Regions from separate parts of the Ciceribacter azotifigens genome, predicted to be linked through region 1. Evidence: riboswitches for the same ligand, from Rfam matches in the RefSeq annotation. Region 1 holds a riboswitch; the other holds the start of a gene.
What was found. Region 1 has a riboswitch for cobalamin ahead of bluB (5,6-dimethylbenzimidazole synthase). Riboswitches for the same ligand answer to the same signal wherever they lie in the genome.
Positions count from the first base shown of each region.

Region 1 (5,432 bases):
ACCAGATTGCCCTGAAGCAGGTGATCGAGTGTGGACTACCGCTCGTCTACGTCAACCAGGTGGGCGGGCAGGACGAGCTCGTCTTCGACGGCGCAAGCTTCGCCTTCAACGCCGACAAGTCGCTCGCCTTCCAGATGAACCAGTTCGAGGCCGAGCTCCTGGTCACGACCTGGAAGCGCAGTGCCGACGGCTGGCGTTGCGACGAAAGGCACATCGCCCACGTGCCGGAGGAGGCGGAGGCCGACTATCGTGCCTGCGTGCTCGGTCTGCGCGACTACGTCAACAAGAACGGTTTCAAGAGCGTGGTGATCGGCCTTTCGGGCGGCATCGATTCGGCGCTCTGTGCAGCGATCGCGGTCGACGCGCTCGGCGCCGAGAGGGTGCGGACCGTCATGCTGCCCTACCGGTACACCTCGGAAAGCTCGTTCTCGGATGCCGCGGCCTGCGCCAAGGCGCTCGGTTGCCATTACGACATTGTGCCGATCGGCGAGCCCGTCGATGCCTTCATCTCGGCGCTCTCTGAGCTCTTCGAGGGAACCGAACCGGGCGTCACGGAGGAGAACCTGCAGGCGCGCACGCGCGGCACGATCCTCATGGCGATCTCCAACAAGTTCGGCGCCATGGTCGTGACGACCGGCAACAAGTCGGAAATGTCGGTCGGCTATGCGACGCTCTACGGCGACATGAACGGCGGCTTCAATCCGGTCAAGGACCTCTACAAGATGCAGGTCTACGCGCTTTCTGGCTGGCGCAACAAGAACGTGCCGCAGGGCGCGCTCGGGCCCGCGGGCGAGGTCATTCCGGCCAACATCATCTCCAAGGCGCCGTCCGCGGAGTTGCGGCCGAACCAGACCGACCAGGATTCGCTGCCGCCCTATCCAGTGCTGGACGACATCCTCGAATGTCTCGTCGAGCAGGAGATGTCGGTCGAAGAAATCGTCGCGCGCGGCCACGACGTTGCGACCGTCCACCGGATCGAACATCTGCTCTACCTTGCCGAATACAAGCGCCGGCAGTCGGCGCCTGGCGTCAAGATCACCCGGAAGAACTTCGGCCGCGACCGGCGCTACCCGATTACCAACCGGTTCCGGGACCGCTGATCCCGCCGATCCCGACAGGAGGCGAGCATGCGCAGTTCCGTAGAGATATTCGACTGCAAAAGCCGCACCTCCAGGGTCGTCTGGCAGACGGAGGCGCTGGTCGAGGCACCGAACTGGACGCCGGACGGTGTATATCTGGTGATCAACGGCGACGGCCTGATCTACCGGCTGCCGATCGATGGAAGTGTGCTGCCGGAGCGGATCGATACGGGCTTTGCCGGCGCGTGCAACAACGACCACGGGCTTTCCCCCGATGGCACCATGCTCGCGATCTCCGACAAGACCGAACACGGCAAATCGTGCATCTATGTCCTGCCGGCGGCGGGCGGCGTGCCGCGGCAGGTGACCGCGAGGCTGCCGTCCTACTGGCACGGCTGGTCGCCCGACGGGTTGCAACTCGCCTATTGCGGAATCCGCGACGGCGAGTTCGGCATCTACACGATCTCCGCCGATGGGGGCGAGGAGAGGGAGCTGATCCGCGGCGGCGGGCACAATGACGGCCCTGATTATTCGCCGGACGGGCAGTGGATCTACTTCAACTCCGATCGCAGCGGGCTCATGCAGATCTGGAAGATCCGGCCCGACGGCACCGGGCTCACGCAGGTGACCGACGACGGCCTTGCCAACTGGTTTCCGCACCCCGCACCGAAAGGCGACGCGCTCGTCTTCCTCTCCTATGGGGCGGATGTCGAAGGCCATCCGCGCGACAAGCAGGTTTCGATCCGGCGGATGGATATCACGACGGGAAAGACGGAAACGCTCATCGAGCTCTTCGGCGGACAGGGCTCCTTGAACGTGCCGAGCTGGTCTCCCGACGGCGACGCCTTCGCTTATGTCCGCTATTTCCCCGTCGAGTGAAACCGGGTTGCACGTAGTCGGACTTGCCACCGGCGGCGAACTGTGAACAATCGGCTGCGTCAGGTGCCCGCCGGCAAGGCGGGAGAATCGGGAATCCGGTGACAATCCGGAACGTGCCCAACGCTGTGTGGCGGATGCCTGTCGCAAGGAACCGGTCTTCCGGTTCGCGTCACTGGCCTTTTGGCCGGGAAGGCGGCGACGGGCAGCGGAAGCCGAGTCAGAAGACCGGCCTGGCAAGATAGACTTGGCCCGCGCGGACGGCGGGCGGTCCTTTGCATTGTTGGGGATTTGACGATGCCGGACGAGCCGATGGACCATATGGTCCGAGCCGGCGCCTTCTCCGTTGAGGAGCGCGCCACCATTTACAAAGCCATAGAGACCCGCCGCGACGTGCGCGACCAGTTCCTGCCGGACCCTCTGCCGGACGATCTCGTCTGGCGGCTGCTGTCCGCTGCCCATCACGCGCCGTCGGTCGGCTTTATGCAGCCGTGGAACTTCATTCTCGTGCGCGATGCCGAGCGGCGCGAGGAAGTCTGGCGTGCATTCAGCCGCGCCAATGACGAGGCCGCCGGAATGTTCTCGGGCAAGAAGCGTGAGGACTATCGTGCGCTGAAGCTCGAAGGCATCCGCAAGGCACCCCTCGGCATCTGCGTAACCTGCGACCCGACGCGCGGCGGTCCGGTCGTCCTCGGCCGCACGCACAATTTCAGCATGGACCGCTACTCGACCGTCTGCGCGATCCAGAACCTCTGGCTTGCGGCGCGCGCCGAAGGCGTCGGCGTCGGCTGGGTCAGCATCTTCCACGAGGACGAGCTCAAGCGGATTCTCTCGATCCCGGAGCATGTCGAGGTGATCGGCTGGTTCTGCCTCGGCTACGTGGACGCGCTTTACGGAGAGCCGGAGCTGGCGGTGAAGGGCTGGCGGCAGCGCCTGCCGCTTGAGGATCTGGTTTTCTCCGAAACCTGGCAGGAGAGGTCCGTCGGCTGAGATCCGACGGACGCCGCAGGCATCCGTGCCCTACTGCTGAATGGGTTGCGGGCCGGAGAGCGCAGGATGCCTGAGGTCGATACCGCTCGTCTCGCTGGGGATGAAGACGGGGCCGACCTGGCGCACCTTCCTCTCCGCCGGGTCGTAAGGCCGCTCGACGGGCGCGGACGGAGCGGCTTGCTGGGGAAGCGATTTGCCGGTCGTCTTCAGGTCGATGACGGAAGAGCCGTAGTCGGGGACGTTCGCGCCGGCCGCCTGCTCCTTCATCTTGCGATAGAAGTCCGTGAGATTGCAGGTGCAGGAGGGTTGCTCGCCCTTGCGCCGGCTCTGGTAGGAGAACGCCGTCGGCGACTGCCGGTAGGGCCTGCCTGTCACGGTCGAGATCATCTCGCCGCTTTCTGGTTCGGTGACAGAACGGAAATAGAGCTCGGTCTCGATGCCGGGGCACATCTGCCGGCAGAGCTCCGCGTCGCGCCGGAAAGTGAGCGGCGTGGTATTCGAGGAGATCGGGAAGAAGGCCCCGTCGCAGCTGCGCACGCAAAGCGTCTGCAGGTCGCCGGCACCGTTCTGCCAGCCGCCCGTCGGCAATCCGTCCGTACCCACGCGCGGCGCCACCATGTCGAGATAGGGGGTGCGCGGAGGATCGGCAGGCGTGGTATCGGCCTCCACCGGCTCGTCGTCGCAGCGGTTGGCGTCCATCGTGTCGAGAATCTTCTGTCGGACCTCGTTGCGCTGCGTGCCACCGCTTCGCGCGGCATCGCGCCTGTCCGCAAGCTGTTGCTTTTCCGCGTCCAGCCGTTTGATGTCGGCGGAAAGCGCGACGCATTCCGGACGGTTCATCGCCGCGTAGTCGGTGACGCTCGGCGACCCACAGCGCAGGTCGAGGAAGCGCTGGCGGGCCTTGCGAATCTCGAAGTTTTGCCTGGCGATAGCGCTGGAGAAGCGTCGCATCGCTGCGGTATCTCCGACCACCTCCGGCTCGCTCACGAGGCTCGCGCGCAACCTGTCGCAGATCATCGACGCATGGGAGACAGCCGGAACAGGAAGGGTCGCAAGGACCATCACGGACAGCAGGGCGAGACTACGGCGGTACGGCAATTGGCGTTCCCGATCGGCGAATGACAGGCGTTGCTCGGATCGACTTGCCTATAGGCGCAATCATCATAGCTGGCGAGCGTCATTCCGCCAACCGGAAGCTCAATTTTGGCTTAACAGACAGCGCCGGCCGGAAGCTTGCCTCCGGCCGGTACCAGACCGGCGAACGCGACCGCCGTCAGGCGGCGCGGGCCTGTTCGAGCGTCATCGGTTCTGCCAGCACACGCTGGTCGATTCCGGCGACCTCCTTCATCCGGTCGAGCAGGTCCTGGGTCACTTCCCAGGCGATGGCGACCGCGTAGACGGAGCCGATCTTCTGCGGATCGGCGATCCGTTCGCCGGGGCATCCCATGCGGCGGAACATGCGTTCCAGGAACACGTCGGTCACCGTAACGATGTGCGTGAGCCCGGAGGCGATCCCGAGTTCGCCGACACCGCACATCAGCTCGGCGGCGGCAATCGTCACCTGGTTGGACGCACGGTCCTGCGAGATTTCCGGATCGATGCAGAAGCGGCTCGATTCCCAGATCGCGGCGCTGCGGATCGGCGGGTTGTCGCCGAGCAGGACCGGAAACGTGTCGTCGAGCATGTTCGGACCGAGGGTGGGAAGAAGTCGCAGGGCTCCCCGCAGGCGCCCCGTCTCGGGCGAATAGGAGAGGACGTAGATCGGGTTGGCGTCGTCGTAGTGATCGATCTCCCAGTCTCCCTCCACCTTGACATCCCATTTCAGGAGGTCGTGAAAGACACGCTTGCGCAGGCTGAACACGTCTGCCATCTCTTTCCGATGGCGATCGCGGTTGGCTCCGTTGATAATCCTAATCATGCCGGTCTCCCTTCTAAGGTCAGGGAGAAAAATTCGCTTTTTCAGCCAGAAATTGAAACTGGCGGTAGGGACAGTTTAAGTGATTGCAATTTGCGATTATTCTCGCTTGCCCATCGTACAGTCTACAGTGTCGGGGCCGCATGCAAGAGCTGCGGCGGGCGCGAGTTCTATTCTGAACGGCTATCGGGCCCGGAGATGAGGCCCTGCCAAACCGCCTCTGCGACGGCCTGCGTATTGCTCACGACATTCAGCTTTCGCCGAGCGTTCGACATGAAATAGCGGACAGTCCGCTCCGAGATGCCGAGAATGACGGCGATCTCCCAGTAGCTCTTGCCGGCCGCTGCCCAGGTCAGGGCCTCCTTTTCCCTGCCGGTCAGAATGGAGCGCATGCTCTCGCGATTCAGGCCTTCGTCGGATGTCTCCAGCACCGCTGCATGGAACTTCGCTGCGAGAGCGTGAACGTCGCGGTCGCAGTGGCGACGAAACTGCCGCCAGTCACGTGCGTCCGCGACGCTGATCGCGAACAGGGCCGCATGGCCCTCGCGGGAGGCGAGTGGATAGCAGACACC
Region 1 is NZ_JBLQTA010000004.1:231,331-236,762, reverse strand. It holds gene ACM6UT_RS08490 (NAD+ synthase) at 1-1,100, shown strand, start outside; gene ACM6UT_RS08485 (TolB family protein) at 1,128-1,958, shown strand; cobalamin riboswitch at 2,003-2,206, shown strand; gene bluB (5,6-dimethylbenzimidazole synthase) at 2,253-2,945, shown strand; gene ACM6UT_RS08475 (DUF2865 domain-containing protein) at 2,976-4,043, opposite strand; gene ACM6UT_RS08470 (acyl-homoserine-lactone synthase) at 4,219-4,863, opposite strand; gene ACM6UT_RS08465 (LuxR C-terminal-related transcriptional regulator) at 5,031-5,432, opposite strand, start outside.

Region 2 (5,432 bases), on a different contig from region 1:
GGTTGGCGGTCACGACGTTGCCAATCGAGAAATTCGAGGCGCTCGTAACGCCCTCGAAGGGCGCACGGATTTCGGTGAGGTTGAGGTTGATCTGCGCGGAGTTCAATGCCGCCTTGGCCTCGGCCACATCTGCCTTTGCCTGCAGCAGGGTGACCTTGGCGTTTTCGAATTCGATTTGTGTCGCGCCGCTGCCGACCAGCCGCTCGTAACGGGCGAGATTGGCTTCCGCACTCGGAACGCTGGCCTCGGCCTTGGAAAGGCTGGCTTCCGCCTGAGCGACCTGGGCGCGATAAGTATCGTCCTCGATCTTGTAGAGGAGTTCGCCCTCCTTCACTTCGCCGCCTTCTTTGAAGGCGATTTCCTTGATGATGCCACTGACGCGCGGCCGAATTTCGGCGACCTGGAAGGCGGCGGCACGTCCCGGAAGCAAGGTGGTCAGCGGTTGTTCGGCCTTCTTCATGATGACGACGCTGACTGGCGACGGCGGCCGCTCCGCCCCCGCGCCAGCGCCGGCCTTTTGATCGCCGGAATCATTGCAGCCCGCCAGTGCGGCGGTCACGAGCAGGAACAGAGAAGGCAGCAGAAAACGTCTGGACATCAGTTCTTTCCGAAAAGAGGCGTGCACGAGAGGATCGGCAGGGCCGACGAAATAGCAGGCGTCAATTTTTATAGGCCATGTCCATCCCGGACAAGGGACGGCGACGGCATAATTCCGCGTCGTCCTAGCGTCGCTGGACGGGAGGCGATGCAAAGTGACGTAATAATGGTATCGTCACTTTGCAAGCGGATTTTGCAGTGCGGTATCGATCAGAGCGACAACTTCACGGCAACGTGTTGCCAATATGTCTGCCTTTTCCCGGGCGATCAATACCGGGTGGAGCACGCAGGCCAGTGCCAGAGTCGCAATTTCGGCGGCCTTGCGGCTGTCCTTGACGTGGTAGACGCCGCTTTCGACGCCCGCCTCGATGATTAGGGCAATGTCGTCGATAAGCATCTCGCGGTACTGCTCGGCGCAGGGCAGTTCCTGACCGGCCGAGAAAACGATCATCTCGAAGAGGTGCGGGCTCTTCTGCAGATCCCGCAGATGGCTTTCCATCAACTGTTCGACGAAGTGGAGGAGGCGCTCCGGAGGAGCCTTGTGGTCGTCCGGCCGGGCGAGCCGTTCGATCATCGATTCGAGATGGCGAACCGAAATGGCATCGACGAGATGCGTCTTCGAATGGAAGTGCTTGAACACATTGGCCGGCGACATGCCAAGTACTGCGGCGACGTCCGCCACCGCAACGTTCGTGAAGCCCTTGGTGCGGAACAGTTCCTCGGCCGTGTTGAGGATGTCCTCGCGCGTCTCCGCCGCCGGGCGACGCGGCTTGCGTGGGCTTCGCGCGGTGCGCGCGCCGGTCCGTCCTTTGCTCGACGGGAACGCTTCCTCTTTCGGCGCGATCGCCAACGTTTCACTCAGCTCCTTGGAAAGTAGCGATCGAGATTTGCGCGAACCCTTGCCAGCGGCGTTTCCCCGCTGTCGTCCGGCACGAACGTCTCGCCGGTGATTGCCTCATATGCTTTTATATAGACCTTCGAGGTGTCCTCGACCAGTTTCGCCGGAATTTCCGGAACTTCGTCCTTGTAAGGATCGCAGCGCTCGGCGACCCACGACCGGACGAAGTCCTTGTCGAAGCTCGCCGGGCGTTCGCCCTTCTCGAAGTGCTCGGGATAACTGTCGGCGATCCAGTAGCGGCTGCTGTCCGGCGTGTGGATCTCGTCGGCGAGGATGATGGTGCCGTCCTTGTCGGTGCCGAACTCGTATTTGGTGTCGACGAGGATGAGCCCGCGCTGGGCGGCGAGCTTCTGGCCGCGAGCGAAGAGCGCCAGCGCGTAATCCGAAAGCGTGTCCCACTGCTTCTGCGTCAGAAGCCCGGTCGAGACGATCTGTTCCGGCGTCAGCGGCTCGTCGTGGCCGCCATCGAAAGCCTTGCTGGTCGGGGTGATGATCGCCTGCGGCAGGACCTGGTTATCGCGCATGCCGTCCGGCAGCCGGATTCCGTACATTTCCCGCTGACCGGCCTTGTAGAGCGTGAGGATGGAGGTGCCCGTCGTTCCCGCGAGGTATCCCCGCACGACGATTTCGACCGGAAGGATGTCGAGCTTCTTGCCGACGACGACGTTCGGGTCAGGATAGTCCAGCACGTGGTTCGGACAGATGTCCTTCGTCTGTTCGAACCAGTACCGGGCCGTCTGGGTCAGCACCTGTCCCTTGTAGGGAATGCAGGTCAGAATGCGGTCGAAGGCACTCAGTCGGTCGGTGGAGATGATGATGCGCCGGCCGTCCGGAAGATCGTAGTTTTCACGAACCTTGCCACGATAGTAGTTCGGCAGTTCGGGGAAGTAGGCTTCGGAGAGAATGCGCAATGGCCTCGCCCTTCTGATGTCATGGAACGGACGCCGGTCGTCCTCGCCGGACCCTTAGTTTTCCGCCCGGTTTTGTCAAGCGAGGCCTTCGGCGGAAGGAAAGCCAAGGCGCTTTGGCCGGCGCTTATCAAAAGAAAAAAGCGCATGGCCCGACGTCCATGCGCTTTCCTGGTTTTGTGACAGGCGGCAACCGCCAGCCGGACTCAGGCGAAGGTCAGACGATCGACCTCGGTCATGCGGTAGACCAGCCCGTTCGCGCGGAAGCCCTTAATCACCGACACGGCGGTGAAGGTGATGAACGCTTCGACGACGAAGACCGGGAAATAGGCGGCGACCCAGGCGGCCCAGTCGGTGAGGGCGACCGCATCGTTGGAGATCATCAGCCAGAAGCCGACCATCGCCGAGACGCCCGCATAGTAGACGGCGTCGATGCGCAGGACCTTGCCGAGATTGAAGCGGTCGCGCAGCTTCGCATCGAAGAGCCGGCGGCCGAAGCTGTAGTGGACAGCGATCATCGGCACCATCAGGGAAAGCGCGTTGACGCCGAGATGCGGGATGTCGCCCGGCTCGAACAGGAAAGCCTGCAGGACGAGACCGAGCGCGAAGCCGAGCATGGCCGGCGCAAAACCGAAGAGCATGTAGATGGTCGTCGCGCCGATCAGGTGCAGTTCGGACGGGCCGACCGGCAGGTGCCAGGCCTGCATCAGGGCGGAAAACACCACCGCGGAGACGAGGGCCTTCGGCACGACCAGCGGATTGCGCACGACGGCCGGCAGCTGGGATGCGACGACGCCGAGGGCGGCCGCGTTCGCAAGGGCGATACGAACCGGATCGATAATTCCAACTTCAATATGCATTCTATTGCCTTTCCTCCGCGCCCACCGCGCGGAATTGCTTGAGACGCCACGGAAATCGTGGCCGAAGCGATGGCAGGTCTCCTGGCTCGCGGGTCTCGGCTCGGTCCGCCTTATCAACCGTTTCCGGCCAATGGCATGCTGGACGTCGCTCTCCGCTCACAGTTGCGGGGGCAGCTACGGTCTCGGCCCCTGATGGGTAATCCTCACCGTATTCCCTTTTCATCCACCACTTCGCTTTCGTCGGGTGGAACCATCGCTGGTTTTGAATAAGCCTGCAGTTCGATTGGCGACGCGGGATGGGCTGTTGCGGCCGGGACCACGAGCTTTCTTGATGCAGACCGTGTCGTGATAGTCGATCACGTGGACGCGGGCAATCCGCCATGAACGGATACGGGCCAAAATGCCGCATTGCAGCGCCTCTTCACGGCGTCTAGTGGGTTGACGAAAGTCAAGGCTGCCGGTGAAGAAAGGAAATCCGATATGCTCGCAAGAATGGTTTACAGTGTTCCGGTCTTCGGATGGATGCTCAGGGAAGCCTTTACCGGACCGACTACGGCCAAGCTTCTCTTTATCCTCAACCTGGTCCTGGTCTGGCTTCTCGCTATTGCGTACTTCGGCTACCCGGCAATCATCCTGCCGGCCCTGACCGCCGTGCCGGTGATCTTTACGACCCTGATCGTGATCACCAAGGGCTGACATCGCCTCAATTGTCCCATGCAGACGGCCGGGGGAGGTTCCCCCGGCCGTACCGTGTCAGGCGAGCGTATACTGTGTCTTCACGACCGTGAAGAATTCGGCCGCGTAACGGCCCTGCTCGCGGGAGCCGAAGGACGACGCCTTTCGACCGCCGAAGGGAACGTGAAAGTCGACGCCCGCCGTCGGCAGGTTCACCATCACCATGCCGGCTTCGGCGTTGCGGCGGAAATGGGTCGCCTGCTTCAGGCTCGTCGTCGCGATGCCAGAGGACAGGCCGAAGGGCGTGTCGTTGGCGACGCTCAGCGCCTCTTCATAGTCCTTTACGCGAATGACGGTGGCGACCGGCCCGAAGATTTCTTCCCGTGCGATCCGCATCTGGTTGTCGACCTCGGTGAACAAGGCCGGCTGAAGATAGAAGCCCGGTGTTTCCCGGTTGAGGCGCTCGCCGCCGAAAGCGAGGTTCGCGCCTTCCTTGCGTCCGATCTCTATATAGTCCATGTCCTGTGCCAGTTGCCGCTCGTCGACGACCGGGCCGATGTCCGTGCCGGTCTTCAGCGCGTTGTCGACTTTCAGCGCATGGAGCCGTTCGGTGACGGCACTGACGAAGCGATCGTGGATGCCCTCGGTGACGATCAGCCGCGAAGACGCGGTGCAGCGCTGGCCTGTCGAGAAGAAGGAGGAGTTTACCGCCGCATTCACCGCGACGTCGAGATCGGCGTCGTCAAGGACGACGAACGGATTCTTGCCGCCCATCTCGAGCTGGTACTTGCGGCCGTGTTCGACGGACGCGACGGCGATCCGCTTGCCGGTTCCGACCGACCCGGTGAAGCTGATGCCGGCGAGATCGGGGCTGTCGAGCATCGCCTGGCCGATGACCGAGCCCTTGCCCATCACGAGGTTGATGACGCCCTTGGGCAGACCGGCACGATCGAGAATGTCGACGATCGCCCAGGCACAGCCCGGCACGAGCTCGGCCGGCTTGAAGACGACCGTGTTGCCGTAGCAGAGCGCTGGGGCGATCTTCCAGGCTGGAATGGCGATCGGAAAGTTCCAGGGTGTAATGAGGCCGACCGGACCGATCGGCTCGCGGGTGATCTCCACGCCGATGTTCGGCCGCGCCGAGGGCAAGACCTCTCCCGCGAGCCGCAGGCATTCGCCAGCGAAGAAATCGAAGATCTGGCCGGCCCGGACCGTCTCTCCGAGCGCTTCGGGCAGAACCTTGCCCTCTTCGCGCGCGAGCAGCGCGGCGAGCTCGTCCTTGCGGGCCATGATCTCGTCGCTCGCCTTTCGCAGGATCGCGTGGCGCTCCAGGATGCCCGAGCGCGACCAGGCGGGAAAGGCCGCCTTGGCGGCGGCAATCGCCGCTTTCATGTCCTCGGGAGTGCCACGAGCATAGAGCCCGACGACATCATTGGTGTCGGAGGGGTTTCGGTTCTCGATCGCGTCAGCGCCGGTCCATTCGCCGGCAATGAA
Region 2 is NZ_JBLQTA010000012.1:581-6,012, reverse strand. It holds gene ACM6UT_RS16375 (efflux RND transporter periplasmic adaptor subunit) at 1-598, opposite strand, end outside; gene ACM6UT_RS16370 (TetR family transcriptional regulator) at 773-1,447, opposite strand; gene ACM6UT_RS16365 (phosphoribosylaminoimidazolesuccinocarboxamide synthase) at 1,456-2,406, opposite strand; gene ACM6UT_RS16360 (energy-coupling factor ABC transporter permease) at 2,610-3,263, opposite strand; cobalamin riboswitch at 3,318-3,533, opposite strand; gene ACM6UT_RS16355 (hypothetical protein) at 3,744-3,959, shown strand; gene ACM6UT_RS16350 (aldehyde dehydrogenase family protein) at 4,017-5,432, opposite strand, start outside.
Region 2: linked by a shared signal. The riboswitch ahead of ACM6UT_RS16360 (energy-coupling factor ABC transporter permease) and the one ahead of bluB (5,6-dimethylbenzimidazole synthase) in region 1 are both predicted to bind cobalamin.